2 regions of the Streptomyces sp. NPDC004752 genome follow, and region 1 is predicted to be linked to the other one. Evidence: riboswitches for the same ligand, from Rfam matches in the RefSeq annotation. Region 1 holds a riboswitch; the other holds the start of a gene.
What was found. A riboswitch is a leader RNA that binds a small molecule or an ion and turns the genes downstream of it on or off. The one in region 1 is predicted to bind cyclic di-AMP.
Positions count from the first base shown of each region.

Region 2: another riboswitch for cyclic di-AMP. It lies ahead of ACWEKM_RS03650 (transglycosylase SLT domain-containing protein); the one in region 1 lies ahead of ACWEKM_RS25195 (M23 family metallopeptidase).

Region 1 covers NZ_JBSGBN010000063.1:19,696-25,401, reverse strand. The annotation lists gene ACWEKM_RS25205 (dihydrofolate reductase family protein) at 1-209, shown strand, start outside; tRNA gene ACWEKM_RS25200 (tRNA-Met) at 695-768, shown strand; cyclic di-AMP (ydaO/yuaA leader) riboswitch at 1,117-1,274, shown strand; gene ACWEKM_RS25195 (M23 family metallopeptidase) at 1,284-2,345, shown strand; gene ACWEKM_RS25190 (aldo/keto reductase) at 2,485-3,429, shown strand; gene ACWEKM_RS25185 (PrsW family intramembrane metalloprotease) at 3,711-5,054, opposite strand; gene trmB (tRNA (guanosine(46)-N7)-methyltransferase TrmB) at 5,106-5,706, opposite strand, start outside.
Region 2 covers NZ_JBSGBN010000005.1:42,986-48,691, reverse strand. The annotation lists gene ACWEKM_RS03660 (hypothetical protein) at 18-677, opposite strand; gene ACWEKM_RS03655 (HAD family hydrolase) at 919-1,725, shown strand; gene ACWEKM_RS03650 (transglycosylase SLT domain-containing protein) at 1,734-2,225, opposite strand; cyclic di-AMP (ydaO/yuaA leader) riboswitch at 2,229-2,413, opposite strand; gene ACWEKM_RS03645 (polyprenyl synthetase family protein) at 4,115-5,125, shown strand; gene ACWEKM_RS03640 (LolA family protein) at 5,633-5,706, shown strand, end outside.

The sequences.
Region 1 (5,706 bases):
GCGCCCGGCGGGCCTCGCGCCCCGCACCCTGCGCGCGGCTGATCCTGGAAGCGGGGGTGCGCCGGGTGGTCACGGCCTGGCGGGAGCCGGACACGTTCGTCACGGGGGCCGACGGGAGCGGGCTGCTGACGGCCGCGGGGGTCGATGTCGTCGTCCTGCCCGAGTACGAGGCGTCGGCCCGGGAACCGAACCGCCATCTGCTCGGCTGAAGGAGCGGGCCCGCCCCTTCAGCCGAGACATCCGCCGACCCGAGCCACCATGCCCGCCTGCCGGCGCGAGCCGCCGCGTCCGCCGACCCGAGCGGCCGTGCCTGTCGGCCCAAGCGGCCCTGCCCCCTGGTTCGAGGGGGAGACGCCTACCAATCCGAGCGATCGTGCCTGCCGGCCCAAGCCGCCGTGCCCCCCTGATCCCAGGGGGAGGCCCCTGACCCCTGATCCCCAGGGGGAGACGCCCGCCAATCCGAGCGGCCCGCCTGCCGACCCCAGAGGCGCGCCTGCCGATCCGAGCCACCGCGCCCGCTGGCCCGAGCCGCCGCGCCCCCGGTCCGAGAGGGAGACGTCCACCGGTCCAAGCGCCGCACCTGCCGGGCGGCCCGAGCGGCCGTGCCCGCCGGGCAGTCCGAGCGGCCGCGCCCGCCGGACGGTTACCCGTGTGCTTGCCATCCCGCACATGGCGTACACTGGTGGCACACCGACGCGGGGTGGAGCAGCTCGGTAGCTCGCTGGGCTCATAACCCAGAGGTCGCAGGTTCAAATCCTGTCCCCGCTACTGAAGGCTCAGGGCCGGAATCCAGTACATGGATTCCGGCCCTGAGTATTTTCCGCGAGTGTCTTCCGCCACACGGGCCGCCCTGATCATTGTCTCGCCGACATCATTGTCACCGCCGGTGATCGGACGACCGCCCTCCGCATAGCGACTGAAACACCGTCACGCCCCACGGGCCTCCCGGGTTTCCCCGTGAGAGTGGTCAAGTCGCCCGGTTTTCGCCGGTCCTGGGCCGAAGGTCCGTGCCCGATCGCGTTAATGATCAAGCCGAACGGCTTGGAATCTGCCCGCCGGGTCTATTAACGTTCGATAACGCAGCGCGGTCGTCCCAGCCGTCACAAGAGGCGGCTCCGTGCGCACGCGCCGAATCCCGCAAGGGAACCGGGGAACCACCACCTTGGGGTGAATCACGCGGACGCCGCCGTGGAGACACGGCCGGTATACGCGCGTAGGAGACCTTCCTGCTCCGAACCCGTCAGCTAACCCGGTAGGCGAAGGAAGGAAAGGAGTACGCCCGAGTGGCGTCCAACCGGCCCGCCCCAGAAGCCCCGTTCGCGCCGAGCCAGTACGGCACCGAGACCTTCGGCTACGGCAACTACCGCACCGACGAGGGCCCTTGGGAGGAGTGGAACCCCACCGAGGACTCCATCCGCCCGCTACGCGGCCGGCACCGCGTCGCCAAGCAGCGCGGCGGCGGACTCGCCCGCAGCTCCACGGTCCTCGGCGTCGGCGTCATAGCCGCCGTCGGCGCGGGCGGCATGGCCAGCGCCAACACCGGCAAGCCGCCGGTCTCCATCTCCATGCCCGACCTGCCCTCCGTCGGCTCCCTGCTCGGCGACGGCGCGGACACACCGGAATCCAAGGGTTCCCCGACCGCCCTGAGCGGCGTCGGCGTGACCGAGGCCGACAGCGCCGACGGCGCCACCGACGCCGGCGAGGCGCTGCGCCACCGCATCATGGCGCAGGCCGAGCAGCAGCAGGGCCAAGCCGAGACCAAGGCCGTCGCCGCGGCCGTGTCCGCCGCCGACAAGGAGGTCGCCGACGCGGCGGCCAAGGCGGAGCAGACGGCCGCGGTCCAGGCCGCCGCCGCCAAGGAGAAGGCGGAGGCAGCCAAGGAGAAGGCGGAGGCCGCCGCCAAGAAGAAGGCCGAGGAGGCGCGGCTGGCCGCGCTGGCCAAGCAGTACGCGCTGCCGACCTCCTCGTACACGATCACCAGCACCTTCGGCCAGGCCGGCTCCATGTGGTCCTCCGGCTACCACACCGGCCTCGACTTCGCCGCCCCCACGGGCACGCTGGTCAAGGCCATCCACACCGGCACGATCACCGAGGCGGGCTGGGCCGGCTCCTACGGCTACCGCACGGTCCTCACCCTCGACGACGGCACCGAGCTGTGGTTCTGCCACCAGTCGTCGATCAGCGTCAGCGTCGGGCAGAAGGTCAGCACCGGGGACGTCATCGGCCGCGTGGGCGCCACGGGCAACGTCACCGGCCCGCACCTCCACCTGGAGGTCCACCCCGGCGGCCAGTCCGGCGGCATCGACCCGATGGCCTGGCTGCGCGGCAAGGGCCTCACCCCCTGACACACCCCCGGCACATCCCCTGTTCCCCGGCGGTCCTGGCGGCATCCCCCCGACGTCAGGGCCTGCCGGTCAGGTGTTTACGGGATCTTTGCGCATGCCGGTGGAATCAAGTGTTCCGCCGCGTTTGTTGAATGTGGGTATGACTTCCTTTCACAAACTCGGCCCCTCCGACCTCGAGGTCTTCCCGCTCGCCCTCGGCGGCAACGTCTTCGGCTGGAGCACCGACGAGGCGACGTCCTTCGACGTCCTCGACGCCTACACGGCCGCCGGCGGCAACCTCATCGACACCGCCGACTCCTACTCGGCGTGGGTCGAGGGCAACCAGGGCGGCGAGTCGGAGACGATCATCGGCAAGTGGGTCAAGGCGCGCGGCAACCGCTCCGACGTCGTGATCGCCACCAAGGTCAGCCAGCACCCCGACTTCCCGGGCCTGTCCGCCGCCAACATCAAGGCCGCCGCCGACGCCTCGCTGCGTCGGCTGGGCACCGACCACATCGACCTCTACTACACGCACTTCGACAAGCCGGAGGTGCCGGTCGAGGAGATCATCGGCGCGCTCGACGAACTGGTGCGGGCCGGCAAGGTGCGGTACATCGCCGCGTCCAACATCGGCGCGGAGCGGCTCCAGGAGTCCCTCGACCTCTCCGACCGCGAGGGCCTCGCCCGGTACGTGGCGCTCCAGCCGCACTACAACCTGGTCTCGCGCGACACCTACGAGGGTCCGCTCCAGGACATCGCCGCCCGCGCGGGCCTCGCCGCCCTCCCGTACTACTCGCTGGCCGCCGGTTTCCTGACGGGCAAGTACCGCCCCGGCACGACCGTCGACAGCGTGCGGGCCGCGGGTGCGGCCAAGCACCTGGAGAGCGAGCGCGGCCGGCAGGTCCTCACGGTCCTGGACGAGATCGCCACGGCCCACGGTGTCGCCGTCTCCACCGTGGCGCTGGCGTGGCTCGCGGCCCAGCCGACGGTGGTCGCCCCGATCGCCTCGGCCCGAACGGTGGAACAGCTCCCGGATCTGCTCGCCGTGGCCGATCTGACCCTGACGGAAGAGGAGACCAACCGCCTGACCCAGGCATCGTCCTGACGTCAGAGGGCGAGCGTCAGAGGGCGGGAGAAGAACGCCTGCGGGATCCTGCGGGCGGCTGCAACATCAAGGCCGCCGCAACGGTGCCTTCAACGGGGCGTGTTGTTTGTTCTCGACCGGGCGAGAAGGGGTCTTGAGCCGGTGGCGGGCCGCGCCCTAGCCATCGTTCGGCTGCTTGGCCTTCGGGAGATCTGGTGGCGGCCCGCTGCTCGGTGCAGGGGTCGCCGCGCCCCGGGGCCCAGCCGAGGGCGCAGCCGTACGGCTCAGCCAGGCGTCCAGGGCTACGACCGGTACGGGTTGTACGCCGGGTACGGCACCGTCGGACGGGCGTAGGGCAGCACCGCGTAGCCGTACGGCGCCGGAGTGCCCGGACTCGGCCATGTCGGAGTGCCCGGACTCGGCCATGTCGGAGTGTTCGCCCGTGCCGCGTACTCCAGGGCCGGCCGTGCCACCTCGCGCCGCTGCCACAGCTCGGCCAGCAACTCCCGCTCCCGTACGACGAAATCCGCCCCGGCCCGCCCCCGCCGTCCGCGCTGCCGCAGAAACGCCAAGGACGTCGCGTACGCCTCGTACTGGGCCACCGCCCGCGCCGCCTGCTTGCCGAGGTGGTGGCCGGCGTAGTCGCGGGCCAGCCGCCGCGCCCCCATCGAGCCCAGTGTGAACGGCTCGGCGGGCCCCAGCCAGCCGGTGTACACATACGCCGGAAGTTCCTCCCGAACGGTCCGCAGCTCGCGCTGCCGGGTCCAGATCGCCAGCCAGGTCAGCAGGCCGAACGCGGGCACCATGAACACCCCGTACACGGCGAAGAACCCGTACTCGCCGAAGGTGGACGAGCCGTTCCAGACCGCGTGCATGCCCATCGCCGGCAGCAGCCCGCACAGCGGCAGCAGGACCCGCCGCGCATGCTGCCGGTCCGCGGCGCGCGCGGCGATGCCGAAGCCGATGCCGGTCAGGACGGTGAAGAGGGGGTGCGCGAACGGGGACATGATGACGCGTACGAAGAAGGTGGCGAGGGTGACGGAGGCGATGCCGCGGTCGCCGGTGAGCTGGTCCGTACCGAAGGCCGTACCGAGGTAGAGGATGTTCTCGGTGAAGGCGAACCCGGTGGCGGTGACCCCCGCTATCACCATCCCGTCGACGATCCCGGTGAAGTCCCGTCGGCGGAAGAGAAAGACCAGGAGGACGGCCGCGGCCTTGGCGGACTCCTCGACGACGGGCGCTATGACCGTCGCGCCGAGCGTGTCCGCGCTGGTCGGATCCGCGGTCGCCGTGGCTATCCATCTCGTGGCGAAGCTGTTGGCGACGATGGCTATCAGCGCCGCCGCGCACGCCCCCCAGGCGAACGCGAACAGCAGGTTGCGCCAGGGCCCGGGCGCGACCCGGTCGAGCCACCGGAACGCGGCCAGGAGCAGCGGCACGGGCAGCACGGCGAGCCCTAGGCCGACCAGGAACCCCTCCGTTCCGGTCTGCTCCCGCACCAGCGCCAGGATGACCAGCCCGGAGACCGCGAGCAGGGCGATCAGCGCCCCGTACCGCACCCCTGCGCGCTGCCACCAGCGCACGGGCCGGAACGCACGGTCACCGGCGTCGGCGGGGTACGTCGGGTACGGGGAGGAGGTGGCCACGGCATCGCCCTAACGATCAGCTGACGTTGAATCCGGCCGGGGGAACCGCTGTCATCGCTGTTCTCGCTGCTGCCGTCGGTGCGGTACGCGGCAAAAGAGCAGATCGTTCACCACATGACCCTTGTCCAGTCCCTGGGCCTCGAAACGGGTCAGCGGCCGGAACCCGGGACGTGGCGCGAAACCGCCGTCCGGCCGGGTGTTCTCGAAGTCCGGGTGCGCGGTCAGCACGGCGAGCATCTGCTCGGCGTACGGCTCCCAGTCCGTTGCGCAGTGCACCAGCGCACCGGGCCTGAGCCGGGTGGCGGCCAGCGTGAGGAACTCGGGCTGGATCAGCCGGCGCTTGTGGTGCCGCTTCTTGGGCCAGGGGTCGGGGAAGTACACGCGCAGCCCGTCGAGCGAGTCGGGGCGCAGCATCGCGCGAAGCAGGATGATGGCGTCCCCGTTCGCCACCCGGATGTTCGACAGTCCGTTCCGGTCGGCCAGATTGAGCAGGTTGCCCTGTCCCGGGGTGTGCACGTCGACGGCGAGGACGTTGACCTCGGGGTCCGCCGCGGCCATCTGCGCGGTGGCCTCGCCCATCCCGAAGCCGATCTCCAGCACGACGGGCCGTTCGTTCCCGAACAGCTCCTCCAGGTCGACGGTCCGCTGTCCG
Region 2 (5,706 bases), on a different contig from region 1:
GACTGTGCCGCGCCCGACTACGCCGTCTGCTGCCACTCCAGGAAGTCCTCGATCAGGTCCGGGGGATTGGCGGCCTCGGTGGCCTCGATCTCCCAGCCCGGGCAGTCCATGTCGAAGACGACCACAGGCAGCGGGCGGCCGAACAGCTTCTCCACCCGGCCGGTGGCGTGCAGGGCACGGGCGAGGTCGATGCAGGCGTCCGCGAAGTGGAGGCGCAGGAGGTCACGCCGGGCGTCCGCCTCGTCCGCATCGTCGGCCTCGCACGCCTTGTCGGCCTTGCACACCTCGTCGTCGTCCGGGACGTCCCCGATATCTCCGTCGGACCACAGGCCGAGCCGCTTGACCTCCTCGGCGTACAGCGGGGCGCCGGCCGGGTCCTCGGGGACGTTGCCGAGCGTCTCGAAGCCGTCGAGGAGCCAGCAGGCGTAGTTCCAGCGGGCCTCGCCCGGGTCGTTTTGGTGTCTCTCCCGCCGGTACTGCGACTCGGTGTTGTACCCGATGGCCACGTAGGGGCGGCGGCTGTCGTAGTCGATGCGCCAGATCCGGAAGGACAGGGCGTAGATCTCGGGTCTCAGCTCCGCCGGAAAGCGCTCCAGGATGCCGGTCGCGGCCTCCAACAGATGCGCCCGGAAGTCCGGCCGGACTTCTGCCCTTACCCCCGTCACCGGACTCGTCATTCCCGTCACCGGGCTCCTCGCCGCTCCCGTCATCGCCCCCACCCCCGCTGCGTCGGCACACCGGCCCTGGTGACCGGTCCCGAACGACCGTCACCCCAGTGACCACAACCTAGCGTTCACCACTGACAGTCAGGACCTGACCGGTGGCCGGGGGCGGTGGCCGGGGGCCGAAGGCCGGAGGAACACAAGGCGTTGGCAAGAGCGGTGAGTCCAGGCGGCCTGCTGTCCGTATTCTCTGGTCATGGCCGCTCCTCCCGCATATTCACTCGTCGCCACCGACCTGGACGGAACGCTGCTGCGCGGCGACGACACCCTCTCCGACCGGTCCCTCGCCGCGCTCGCGCGTGTGGCACGGGCCGGCGCCCGGCACCTGGTGGTCACGGGGCGCCCGGCGCCACGGGTGCGGCCCCTGCTCGACACCTTGGGCGGCGGGGGGCTCGCGGTGTGCGGACAGGGCGCTCAGTTGTACGACGCCGGCACGGACCGCCTGCTGTGGTCGGTCACCCTGGACCGGGAGTTGGCCGAGACCGCGCTCGGCAAGATCGAGGCCGAGGTCGGGCAGGTGTACGCGGCCGTCGACCAGGACGGGGTGAGCGGGCTCACGCTCATCGAGCCCGGGTATCTGATGCCGCATCCGACCCTGCCCGCCGTCCGCGTCGAGCGGCGCGACGATCTGTGGTGTGCGCCCATCAGCAAGGTGCTGCTGCGCCACCCCGCCCTGTCCGACGACGAGTTGGCGGTGACGGCGCGCTCGGTCGTGGGCTCCCTGACGACCGTCACCATGTCGGGGCCCGGGACCGTCGAGCTTCAGCCGTGCGGCATCACCAAGGCCACCGGTCTGGCGCTGGCCGCCGAGCACCTCCGGCTGGCCCCCGAGCGGGCCGTCGCCTTCGGTGACATGCCGAACGACATCCCGATGTTCGACTGGGCCGCCCACGGGGTGGCGATGGCCGGCGCCCACCCCGAACTCAAGGCGATGGCCGACGAGATCACCTTGTCGAACGAGGACGACGGCGTGGCCGTCGTCCTCGAAAGACTGTTTCCGTGAAGGGTGCGTCAGTAGGCGCCGAAGACGTTGTCGATCGAGCCGTAGCGCTTGGCGGCGTAGTTGCAGGCGGCCGTGATGTTGGCGACCGGGTCGTAGATGTCGTACGACGTGCCTGCCACGTGGTAGGCGTTGAACGTGGGGTCGATCACCTGGAGCAGGCCCTTGGACGGTATGCCCTTCCGGGCGTTGGAGTCCCAGAGGTTGATGGCCCGCGGGTTGCCCGAGGACTCGCGCATGATGTTGCGGTGGATGCCGTTGTAGGTCCCTGGGATGTGCTTCTCCGCCATGATCGCGAGCGACTCGCGGATCCAGCCGTCGAGGTTGTTCGGGTACCCGGCGAGTGTCGTGGCGGTCGTCGCCACGGTCCCGGGAGTGGCCGCGTGGGCGCCGGTGGCGCCGAGGAGCGGCAGGGCGAGCAGCGCGGCGCCGGTGCCGGCCACGGCGAGGGTGCGAGCGAGGCGGTTGATGCGGGGACGGCGGTTCTGAGCGGCAGCAGACATGGCGATGTTCCTCTCCGGCGCCTACGAGGTGAGCTGTCGGGTTCGGGCGGGGGAGATGCCCGGCCGGGCCGCCGAAAGGCGACTCGACTTCACCCCTAGCCGGTCCGGCCGGCTGTGCCGTCCGGACCGGCGATCTACCTGGGTCCCCCGTTCCTGCCGTGCGAAATATGGTTCGTCGATGGGTCATGACGGGTGGCGGCAGGATTCGGCGTCCACCCGACTGGCCCGGAAGCTATGCGACCGCACATGTCGGAAACAAGTGGTGGATTCACATCTCATACCGATTGACGTGCGATTGAGACGTATGAGTCGCTTGATCCTTTGCGATTGCCAAGCATCAACTGGGCATCGGGGGAGGGGTGGTGAGGGTTGTGGGCGGGGTGTCGCACGATGGTAAAGGGTGACTCAAGTCACTCCCCCTGAAGGTCAAGTACATTCGGCATCAAGGGGAATTGAAATACCAATAGCGGCAAATCGGGCACTTCGCCCCCATGGGGCGCGGAATTCGTTTTTCGCTCGGAGTGGGAGTGGGAGAGGGAGTGGGAGTGGGAGTGGGCCAACAGTGGATCGTTCCCGGCGCTCGTGTACGTCTTCGATGCGTCCTCGGCCCACTCCACACCGTCCGGGTACGCGCGCGTGCCCCCGCCGCACGGGGCGAGCTCCACCCGCCACTCGTCCTCGGTGGCGTCTCGTACCACCAGCCGCCTCGGGTGTGGCTCGTCCAGCGTGACGGACTCGCCCGCGCGCAGCGGCTCGGCCTGCGGGGCTCCCCGAAGACGGCCATCGGGGCCGACGTCACCGCCCGCACCGGGAGTTCGCGCGAGCTGCCGCGAAGGCGTGGCCGGCGCCGCCCAGTTCGGCGGTCGCATCCTCCGTGTCGCCCGGTGGCCAAGGGGTCGCCTTCTTGCGGCCGGGCGGCGCCGTGGCCGACCGGGCGGAAGCGGCCCGCGTCCACGCGGGTGGGCAGAGGTGGGCGCGCCAGGGCCGGGGCACTCTGGAGGCCGTACGCGACGCTCGTCACGTTGGGGACGGCCAGGCGGGCTCGCCGACCCCGCGGGCCTGGGGGCCGGTCCGGTCCGGTCCGGGGTCGCGGGCGGGAGTCGGCGACGTACGCGCGCAGGAGTGGCTCGGACGCCACCGGGCGCGTGTCGGCCGCGCCGTGAGGCGAGCCGGACGTGGAGCCGTCGGGAGGGCCGGAGGCGGAGCCGTGGGAAGAACCGGACGGCGACCCGCCCGCCTAGCCGGTGTCGCCGGTCAGGGCCTCCAGACGCGTCGTCCAGACGGCCTGCCAGGAGTCGTCGGCGTACCGCGGGTCGGGTCGGGCGGGACGGCGGCGGTGGTGAGTGCCGCGGCGGAACGGGCGTGCAGGCGGGCCGCGAGAACCGAGCCCCCGGGGCCGGACCCTTCGTTCTCGTGCCGGTCGTCGGTGCAGCCGTGTCCCGCGTACCAGGGGTGCCGCTGGGCGTCGCGCGCTGCGGTCCGGTCGGTGCGGCGGTCCGGGGTGTACTCAAGGAGGGGCCGGTACGGGGCGGTCCGTCAGGGGGCGCCACACGCGCGCGTACAGCCGCGTCCCGTCGGCGAGGGCGACCCAGAGGTCCGTGTGATCCGGGTGAGCGGTTTCGTGAGGGAAGGATGTGACGTACGGATGTGCATGAGCGACGTTCCGGAGCATTGGCGGGGCAAAAGGTGTCATATCTCCTTGAGTGGCCGAATGTCGGGTTGTATCAGGGGATGGGCAATATGCCGGTCGTGATCCGATACCACCCGGCCTGGACGGTGGGCGCTATCGGTGATCGAAACCTGACCGGATACGCTGACTTGAGTGATGGCAGCGACCTATCGACAAACCGTGTAATCGCCAGCAGGCAGCAGCAGACAGGAGACCCCTCGTGACCGTCGTCGGGCCGTTCGGGCTGAGCGTGCGGGACCAGGCTCTCGAAGCCGATGTCCAGGCCGGATTGGCGGCTGTCGAGGAAGGCTTGCTCGAAGCCACCAAGAGCGAGGTGCCGTTCATCACGGGGGCCGCGCAGCACCTGGTGCGGGCGGGCGGCAAGCGGTTCCGCCCGCTGCTCGTGATGCTCGCCGCGCAGTTCGGTGACCCGTACGCGCCCGGGGTCGTGCCGTCGGCCGTGGTGGTGGAGCTGACCCACTTGGCGACGCTGTACCACGACGACGTGATGGACGAGGCTGCCGTACGACGCGGGGTGGACAGCGCGAACACCCGCTGGGGCAACTCGGTCGCGGTCCTGACCGGCGACTTCCTGTTCGCCCGCGCCTCGCAGATCCTCGCCGACCTCGGTCCCGAGGCGGTCCGGGTGCAGGCCGTCGCGTTCGAGAGGCTGGTCACCGGGCAGATCCTGGAGACGGCCGGGCCCTCGGACGGCCGGGACCCGGTCGAGCACTACCTGGACGTGCTCGCCGGCAAGACGGGCTCGCTGGTCGCGGTGTCGTGCCGGTTCGGGGCGATGATGTCCGGCGCCGACGACACAGTCGTGGATGTGCTCACGCAGTACGGCGAGCGGCTGGGCGTCGCCTTCCAGCTCGCCGACGACGTCCTGGACATCGCGTCGGACTCCGATGAGTCCGGCAAGACCCCGGGCACGGACCTGCGGGAGGGCGTCCCCACGCTGCCCGTGCTGCGGCTGCGGGAGCGGGCGGCCCGGCTGGGGCTGCCCGAGGACCTCGCGCTGTGCGAGCTGCTGGACTCCGACCTGTCCGACGACGGACGGCACGCGCAGGCGCTGGCCGCCCTCCGCGCGCACCCGGCACTGGAGCAGGCCCGGCGGGACACCGTGCGGTACGCGAAGGAGGCGCGGGCGGCGCTGGCCCCACTGCCCGAGAGCGACGCGAAGACGGCCCTGCTGGAGCTGTGCGACGCGGTCGTGCACCGGGCGGGATAGCCACCGGGCAGGCACTCACCGGGCGAGGCGTCGACCGGGCAGGCGACCACCGAGCAGGCGACCACCGAGCAGGCGACCACCGGGCGGGATGGCCCGCCCCGGCCACCGCTCCCGGCACCTGGACCGCCCGTCCGACCCGCCGCCCGTCCCGTCCGTCTCGCCCGTCCTGCCCCTGGGCGTTCGCCTTTCCCGGCCGCCCGCCCCTCCCTGTCGTACGGTCGGCTCCACCCTCGGCCGCCACACTGTTCGACCCCCGTTGACCTGGGAAGCAGCCGGGGACGCAGCCCATTACCCCTACGGGTCGGGGGAGGTGCCTCTTCCGCGTGTCATACCGGAGGTGTACGTGGAGTTGCATCCGCGGGGTGACGCATCCGCACGGCGGATTTGGTCAGATGGAAGCCACGGAAAACACCACTCCTCACCGATTCGGGTGAGAATGGCGGCTCAGGGTGGGAACAGTGCATCGGTGCGTAGAAGGCCGCCGCCGACGACGGAGGTAAGCCACACATGGCACGGTACGAATCCGCTGACAACTCGGGCGCCGAGGAGGCCGAGGGCCTGCGCTCCGGCCGGCGCAAAGC